2 regions of the Aeromonas encheleia genome follow, and region 1 is predicted to be linked to the other one. Evidence: predicted binding sites of a transcription regulator. Region 1 holds the regulator's gene; the other holds the start of a gene.
What was found. Region 1 encodes LexA, which represses DNA repair genes until DNA is damaged. Its sites were predicted from a motif close to ANCTGTNTNNNNANACAGNT; they were not measured.

Region 1 (4,415 bases):
TTGAAGGTACGGCGAATGAAGAAGGCGCCGCCGTGGCGGAAGATGGGGCCCGCCGGCCAGAAGTTGAGATTGATGCCGGCCGCGATGTGGGGCGGCACCATGCCCTGGTGATAGATGACGTAGGAGAGCAGCAGGTAATCCATGTGGCTGCGATGGCAGGGCACGTAGACGATCTCGTGGCCTTCCTGCGCCAGCTGGCGCACCCGCTCGGCGCCGTTGACCGACAGGCCGCGGTAGAGCTTGTTCCACAGCCAACCGAGGAAAGTCTCGCCGAGCCGGATCAGCCGGAAAGAGAAGTTGGCGGCGATCTCGTCCATGTAGCCGTGGGCGCGCTTCTGGGCCTTCTCCAGGCTGATGCCCTCGCGCTGGGCCTCTTCCTCGATCGCCTGCTGGATCACGCTGGAATCCAGCAACTGCTTGAACAGCAGGTTGCGGTTCGGCAGCTTGGGGCCGGTCGCCGCCAGCTGCTGGCGGCTGAAGTGGGTGCGGGCCACCCGCGCCAGCTTGTGGGCTATGGCCTCGTCGGTGCCGTGCTTGTCCGCCATATGGCGCAGGGAAAGTGGCGGCGAGAAGCGTACCAGGTTTTCGCGACCCTTGAGGATCACGATCATCGCCTTCTTGAGCCTGTTCGGGGCCAGGCTGCTGATGATGTTCCAGCCGGAGGCCTCTTCACCCTCGCGGCCCGGGGCGCGGCCCCAGAACAGGGTGACGGGCACGACCTGGATATCCAGCGCCGGATCCTGCTTGTGCAGATCCAGCAGCTGGTGAAACTCTTGCAAGAAGGGGAGTGGCTTGTTGCGTTTTCCGAACAGGGGAGGCGGACGATCCAGGCAGACGTAGCGCGGCAGCAGCTGGTCACCGAGCTCCAGCGGGGTGAAGGGACCGGGCAGACCGAGATCCTCGCAGCATTGCTGCAGCGTCATCAGGTCGGTGATCGAGCTGGTTTTCAGGGCATAGACAATGGGTCTGGCCGGGTCCAGGTTCAGTTCTGTAATGGGGTTTTCCGGCAGGCTCTTGTGATTGACCAAGCCGCTGATAGGCCATTGCAGTATGGCTCTGGAAATGTTCTGTCCTATGGACATGGGTGCTGCTCTCCAAAAAATGCGGCGTGAGCATAACAAATCACCGTTGGCTTGTCGCCGAGAGGTACGATGAGTGGCTGTGCAGGATCAAGAATGGTCTATTTCCTGGCAAGAAGTGCGACAAGGATGCGACAAATGTCAGCAACGCCTTGCCTTGGCCCCAGCACTGTATATACTGCCAGTGTGCTGTATAAAAAAACAGGTGCCAATCCTATGAAACCTCTTACCCCCCGCCAGGCCGAAGTGCTGGCGCTGATCAAGGTAAACATGAGCGAGACCGGCATGCCGCCGACTCGTGCCGAGATCGCCCAGAAGCTTGGTTTCAAGTCGGCCAATGCGGCCGAGGAACATCTGAAGGCCCTGGCCAAGAAAGGGGTCATCGAGATCATGCCCGGTACCTCCCGCGGTATCAGGCTGCTGCTCGAGGAAGAGGAAGTCGCGCCGGAAGAGAGCGGCTTGCCGCTGATCGGCAAGGTTGCGGCCGGTGAGCCGATCCTGGCCCAGGAGCACATAGAGAGCCACTATCAGGTGGATCCTGCTCTGTTCCATCCGCGGGCAGACTTCCTGCTGCGGGTGCAGGGGATGAGCATGAAGAACATCGGCATCATGGATGGCGACCTGCTGGCGGTGCACAAGACCCAGGAAGTGCGCAATGGCCAGGTGGTGGTGGCTCGCCTCGATGAGGATGTCACCGTCAAGCGCTTCCAGCGCAAGGGCAGCCAGGTGTGGCTGCTGCCGGAGAACGAAGAGCTCTCTCCCATCGAGGTGGATCTCTCCAGCCAGCACCTCACCATCGAAGGTCTGGCCGTCGGCGTGATCCGCAACGCCGACTGGATGTAACGGCACGGCCTCCTGCGGGAGGCCGTCTCGTTTTGCCCCTTTTCCCCCGTTAGCTTGCGTCCTCCCTGATGACCGCCATTTTTGTCTCCATCTCACCGCCGCACGGCGGGCATTTCGGATATATCCTTTGATAAGGCCCGGTGCGCCAGCGCTGGCCCGGATGGTTGCCTGAGTGGCCAGCATAAGGCCGCGAGCATGCATCACTGGCGCTGCGCCGAGGCGGCGCGGGATAGAAGGGAGAGTCTTCGGGCGCTCGCACATCGAGCGAGCCAAAGGCCCGAAGCGACTCGTACAGTCAGCACGCGACAGTGTCTTGGGGTGTCCAGGGGGCTGGTCGGCGTGACCTGTTGAGCAAGGAGGACAGGTATGGCTTCAAGCTCGCCATGGGATCCGGGTCTGGCCGCAGCGCCCGCATCTTCCATTACCCGCTTCATCAAGGGCAGCCGGATGACGTGGTTTTATGCGCTCTGGGTTTATCACAAGGGCGATGGCTGGACCATCTGGCTGGGCTGCCCCAAGGACAAGATAGTCCGTCTGGTGCGGCTGTTTCGCCGCCACCATGACATGGGGCTGCCGGATGCCCCCTGGACGGCCCCGGTCGTGCCGCTGCACACCGTTGCCAAGCGTACGCAGGCGCAGCACAGACGGCGCCCCTGAGTTACCCGGATCTATTGCGAGCCCCATCCAATATGGGGCTTCTGTTTGCTTGTCGGCCCAGCCTGTTTCCCCCAATTGTCGAGCCTCCGCCAGACCGCTATCCGGACCTTGGGTAGCCAAAAAGGGTGCCGAGCGGGTTACAATAGCCATTCGTTTAGCCCTTTCTTCGGCTGATTAGACTAGCAAGGCTTTGTTTTATATGGTTAAACCTCGTTACCCCCTGCTGTTTCTGCTGCTGGTCGGCGGCATGATGGCTGCCTACCATTGGAGCCAGCCCGCCCTGCCCGAGCAGGCGGACTACTACGCACAGGGCCGGGACATCAATCCTTTCACGCTCACCGACGCCGAGGGGCAGGCCTTCACCCCGGACAGCCTGAGTGGCCACTGGACCTTCCTGTTCATCGGTTATACCTATTGCCCGGACATCTGCCCGACCACGCTGGCGGATCTGCGCTCCGTCTATCCTGAGCTGAAAAAAATCGCCCCCAGCAGCCAGGTGGTCTTCGTCTCGGCGGATCCGCAGCGGGATGACAGCGCCCGCCTCAAGCGATATACCGCCTTCTTCCAGCCGGAGTTCAAGGCCGCCACCGGTCCCCACAACCATCTGTTCCCCTTCGTGCGCAACCTCGGCCTCGTCTACTCAATGGCGGAGAGCGGGGACAAGGATTACCTGATCGACCACTCGGCTTCCATAGTGCTGATCGATCCGCAGGGCAAGCTGGTGGCGGTGTTCCGTCCCCAGATGGTGGATGGGCAGGTGCCCCATGTGGCGATGACGACCCTGGTCTCCGATTTTGGCCGGATAGTGCGGTTGGCCGACGAATGATGCCCCAACAGTGGCCCTGCCCATGCTGATCCCGCCCTGGCTGCGGGATCCCAGGCGTCACAGGGCCGTGTTTGCCCTGGCCCTGCCCATGGTGTTTTCCAATATCACCACCCCGCTGCTCGGGCTGGTGGACACCTGGGTGATCGGTCATCTCGGCCAGGCCTGGTTCCTCGGCGGCGTCTCGGTCGGCGCCACCCTCATCAACCTCCTCTTCTGGCTGCTCGGTTTCCTGCGCATGTCCACCACCGGGCTGACCGCCCAGGCTCATGGCGCCGCCAGCGCCGAGGGACAGCTGGACACCCTGGCGCGGGCGCTGGGTCTGGCCATTGGTCTGGGCACCGCACTGCTGCTCCTGTTGCTGCCCTTCCTGCCGGCGCTCATCGCGCTCAGTGGCGGCTCGCCCGAGGTGCAGGGTTATGCCGGGGAATACGTGTCGGTGCGGATCTGGAGTGCCCCGGCCGCGCTGTGCAACCTGGTCATCATGGGCTGGCTGCTGGGCATGCAGGATGCCCGCAGCCCCATGCTGCTGCTGATCCTGAGCAACCTCATCAACATGGTACTGGACGCCTGGTTCGTGCTGGGGCTGGGCTGGCAGGTCAAGGGGGTCGCCGCCGCCTCGTTGCTGGCCGACTACGGCGCGCTGGGGGTGGGACTCTGGCTGGTGAGCCGCCAACTGCGCCATCTGTCCGCCGACGTGTGGCAGGGGGCCTGGCAGCGCTGGCGACAGTGGCCGGCGCTGCGGCGCCTGCTCGGCCTGAATCGGGATATCTTCATCCGCTCTCTCTGCCTGCAGCTCTGTTTTGCCTTTATGACCCTGCAGGGGGCGCGGCTGGGGGATGTGGCGGTGGCCGCCAACGCGGTGCTGCTCAACTTCCTGATGCTCATCTCCTACGGGCTGGATGGCTTTGCCTACGCGGTGGAGGCCATGGTGGGCCGGGCCATAGGGCGGCGGGATCGGCAGGGGCTGCGGGAGGCCATTGTCCTCAACCTGGGCTGGGCGTTGCTGATCG
Region 2 (4,415 bases), 740 kb from region 1:
CGAAGCCCGTCATGGCGAGCGTCTGGCCTGTCAGGTCACCGTCCGCTCCGACATGGACATCGAGCTGCCGGAAGAGATCTTCGGGGTGAAGAAGTGGGATTGCACCGTTATCTCCAACGATAACAAGGCCACCTTCATCAAGGAGCTCAAGCTGCAGATCCCGGACGGCGAGAGCGTGCCGTTCCGCGCCGGTGGTTATATCCAGATCGAAGCCCCTGCCCACCACGTGCAGTACAAGAACTTCGATATTCCCGAGGAGTATCGCGGGGACTGGGATCGCTTCAAGATCTTCGAGCTGGAGTCCAAGGTCAATGAGCCGATCATCCGTGCTTATTCCATGGCCAACTATCCGGAAGAGTTCGGCATCATCATGCTGAACGTGCGGATCGCGACCCCGCCGCCCAGCAACTGGACCGCGCCTCCCGGCCAGATGTCCTCCTATATCTTCAGCTTGAAAGCTGGTGACAAGGTGACCATCTCGGGTCCGTTCGGTGAGTTCTTCGCCAAGGACACCGACGCCGAGATGGTGTTCGTCGGCGGTGGTGCGGGCATGGCGCCGATGCGCTCCCACATCTTCGATCAGCTGCGTCGCCTGAAGACCAAGCGCAAGATGAGCTTCTGGTACGGTGCCCGTTCCAAGCGCGAGATGTTCTATGTCGAAGATTTCGACATGCTGGCCGCCGAGAACGACAACTTCCAGTGGCACGTCGCCCTGTCGGATCCGCAACCGGAAGACAACTGGGATGGCTACACCGGCTTCATCCACAACGTGCTGTTCGAGAACTATCTCAAGAACCACGAGGCGCCGGAAGATTGCGAGTTCTACATGTGCGGGCCTCCCGTCATGAACGCTGCCGTCATCAACATGCTGAAAAACCTCGGTGTTGAAGACGAAAACATCCTTTTGGATGACTTTGGTGGTTAATCCATGCACAGTGTTGTAAAGACCTGGCTAGCCTTCGGGCTAGCCTTTTTCTTGACGGGGTGCGGTCAGGAAACGGTCCAATCCAAGCCGGAGATCCACATCACCGGCAGCACCATGGGTACCTATTATTCCATCAAGGTGGCGGATGGCAGCGTCACAGATGCGGCCAAGCTGCAGGCCGAAGTCGATGTCCTGCTGGAGCGGGTCAACGATCAGATGTCGACCTACAGACCGGATTCCGAGCTGTCGCGCTTCAACCAGCACAAGGGCTCGACCCCGCTGGTGGTGTCCCGCGACACAGCGCGGGTGGTGACCGAGGCCATTCACATTGGCCGCGAGAGCCGCGGCGCACTGGATGTGACCGTGGGTCCCCTGGTCAATCTGTGGGGCTTTGGCCCGGACAAGCGGCCGACCAAGGTGCCGTCCGACGAGCTGATCAGCCAGACCCGCCAGAAGACGGGGCTGGGCAATCTGCACGTGATCACCTCCGCCGATGCCGATACCCTGCAGAAGGACATTCCGGATCTCTACGTGGATCTCTCCGCCATCGCCAAGGGCTTCGGGGTGGACAAGGTCGCCGAGTATCTGGAATCCCTGGGGTCGCGCAACTACCTGGTGGAGATCGGCGGTGAGCTGCGCATCAATGGCGTCAACGGCAAGGGACACCCCTGGCGCGTCGCCATCGAGAAGCCGACCGCCAATGCCGGCTCGGTGCAGGAGGTGATCCTGCCGGGGGACAACGGCGTAGCCACCTCGGGTGAGTATCGCAACTACTACGAGATGGATGGCAAGCGCTTCTCCCACACCATAGATCCGGTGACGGGCAAGCCCATCCAACATCGCATGGTCTCGGTGACGGTGATCCACCCCTCCTGCATGACCGCAGACGGGTTGGCGACCGTGTTCATGGTGATGGGGCCGCAGAAGAGCCTGGCCTATGCCAAGGAGCGGGGGCTGGCGATCTTCATCATCACCAAGACGGACGACGGCTTCGAAGAGGCCTATTCGGATGCCTTCAAGCCCTATCTGGTTAAGAAGTAAGGGGTAACAACATGCAGATTTTTCTGATTACCTTCGGGGTGTTTCTGGCGGTAGTGGTGGCCATGGCCATCGGCTACATCTTCCAGAAGAAGACCATTTCCGGTTCCTGTGGAGGGCTCGGCACTATAGGGATCGAAAAGGAGTGTGATTGCCCGGAGCCCTGCGATAACCGCAAGAAGAAGATGGCCAAGGAAGAGGCCCGTCGCAAGATGCTGGTCGATAACCGGATCATCTGACTCGCGTGTTTTGTCACAACCGCTCTCGAATGCCAGCGAGCCGACCCATGGTCGGCTCGCTTTTTTATGGCGCTCAGTAGTCGTACTGGCGACAGCGCTTCTTGTTGAACTCCGCCTGCCAGCGCGCCAGCTCCTCCCGGGTGCCGAGCTCGTCCCCCTGTTTGATGGCCTTCTCCAGCAGCTCGATGCGCTCGAACAGCCAGCTGCACTCCGCGGTCGGTTGATCCTTGGCCATGCCCAGCAGCGGCAGCAGGCAGAGTCCCAGCCAGAATTTTCTCATCTCTCTCCTCCTTGAGTCTCAGATTGAACGGTGCCTTAAGAGTCTATTCTCTCTCCTCCGCTCGCGTGCTGGCAGAAATGACAGTGCTGGGGTAGCATGGGAATATTGCCTGTCTATTTATACAGTGGTATGCGCAAGATCATTCACATCGACATGGACTGCTTCTTCGCCGCGGTGGAGATGCGGGACAACCCGGCCCTGCGCGAGGTGCCGCTGGCCATCGGCGGCTCCGCCGATCGGCGCGGCGTCATCTCGACCTGCAACTATGTGGCGCGCCGCTTCGGGGTGCGCTCCGCCATGCCGAGCGGCCTGGCCATGAAGCTCTGCCCGCCACTGGTCCTCATCCCTGGCCGGATGGCGCTCTACAAGGAGGTCTCCCGCCAGCTGCGCGCCATCTTCCTGCGCTACACCGAGCTGGTGGAGCCGCTCTCTCTGGACGAGGCCTACCTCGACGTCACCGACAGCCCCAACTGCGGCGGCAGCGCCACCCTGATGGCGGCCGAGATCCGCGCCGCCATCGTCAGCGAGCTGGGGCTGACCGCCTCGGCCGGGGTCGCGCCGAACAAGTTTCTGGCCAAGCTCGCCTCCGAGCAGCGCAAGCCGGACGGCCTGTTCGTGATAAGGCCGCAGGAGGTGGACGAGTTCGTGCGCCAGCTGCCCCTCGGCAAGCTGCCCGGCATAGGGCGCAAAACCGCGGATCGGCTGGAGTCCCAGGGGCTCTACTCCTGCGAGGACGCCAGGGCCCTCTCTGCCGAGGAGCTCTGCGCCCGCTTCGGCAAGCTGGGAGAGATGCTGACGGGGCGGATCTGGGGTCAGGACGATCAGCCGGTGCAGGCCCAGCGGGTGCGCAAGAGCATAGGGGTGGAGACCACCCTCGCCAGCGATGTGCTGGACGAGGCGGCCTGCTGGCAGGTGTTGAGCCAGCTCATCCCCGAGCTGGAGCTGCGCTTCGCCCGGGCCTGCCCCGCCGAGGCGCTGATGGGGCAGGGGATCAAGCTCAAGTTTGCCGACTTTCAGCAGACCACCGTCTACCGCCGCGGGGGTTATCAGGCCGCCCTGTTCCACGACCTGCTGCACGAGGGGCTGCAACGGGCTCAAGGAAAACCCATTCGCCTGCTCGGCCTGGTGGTGGGTCTGCCCGGTGCCGGGGAAATCAACCAACTCAGCCTGGATCTGAGTTGATATGGTTAAGTTTTAGTTTCCTAAACCGATACAGTACTTACACCTTTAGAAGTCAGGAAATGTGGCATGAGTTCTCTTTCTGTTCAGGGCCGGATCACCCTGATCGCCGGCTGTTGTTTACTGGCCAGTGCCGCGGCACTGGTGGCGTCCTCCCTCTTCAATGCCGCTCGCATGCAGGAGCAGGTACTCACTTCCACCACCCTGGAGGCGCAACATGCGGCGGAGAACTGGATGCAGGCCATGGGTGCTACCCAGGCGGCCAGGGTGACCAGCTATCTCGATGAAGCCTATTTCCGGGCCACCCTGCTGGCCGAGGGCATACTGTTCCAGCGCAAGAACGCGGCCGACAACTTCGTCCACTCGGAGGCGCTGCGCGGCGCGGTGAACCAGCAGCTGCAGGATGCGGCAGAATCGTCCGCCAACCTGCTCGGGGTCTATGGGGTCTTCGAGCCCAATCAGCTCGATGGCGAGGACGCCAACTACCAGGGCTCGACAGCGCTGGGGGCCAATGACAAGGGGCGTTTCTCCAGTTACTGGGCCAGGGTCGATGGCAAGGTGACGCTGGAGGTCATGGATGAGGCCGTGCTGGCCGACGACAAGCCGACCGCCAACGGCGGGGTGGAAAATGGCTGGTACAGCTGCAGCATCCGCTCGCGGGCCCTCTGCCTGCTCGAGCCTTATCTCGACGAGGTCGGCACCCAGGAGGTGCTGATGACCTCGGTGACGGCGCCCCTGCTGGAGCAGGGGACCC

Region 2: dinB (DNA polymerase IV) is a predicted target of LexA. The motif match lies at 2,590-2,609, and genes of this name have one in related genera.

What each region holds. Positions count from the first base shown of each region.
Region 1 is NZ_LR134376.1:4,252,332-4,256,746, reverse strand. Features, by position in the region: gene plsB (glycerol-3-phosphate 1-O-acyltransferase PlsB) at 1-1,082, opposite strand, end outside; gene lexA (transcriptional repressor LexA) at 1,296-1,922, shown strand; gene EL255_RS19795 (hypothetical protein) at 2,289-2,579, shown strand; gene EL255_RS19790 (SCO family protein) at 2,779-3,405, shown strand; gene dinF (MATE family efflux transporter DinF) at 3,428-4,415, shown strand, end outside.
Region 2 is NZ_LR134376.1:3,514,228-3,518,642, reverse strand. Features, by position in the region: gene nqrF (NADH:ubiquinone reductase (Na(+)-transporting) subunit F) at 1-925, shown strand, start outside; gene EL255_RS16175 (FAD:protein FMN transferase) at 929-1,966, shown strand; gene nqrM ((Na+)-NQR maturation NqrM) at 1,978-2,202, shown strand; gene EL255_RS16165 (hypothetical protein) at 2,276-2,482, opposite strand; gene dinB (DNA polymerase IV) at 2,612-3,664, shown strand; gene EL255_RS16155 (methyl-accepting chemotaxis protein) at 3,731-4,415, shown strand, end outside.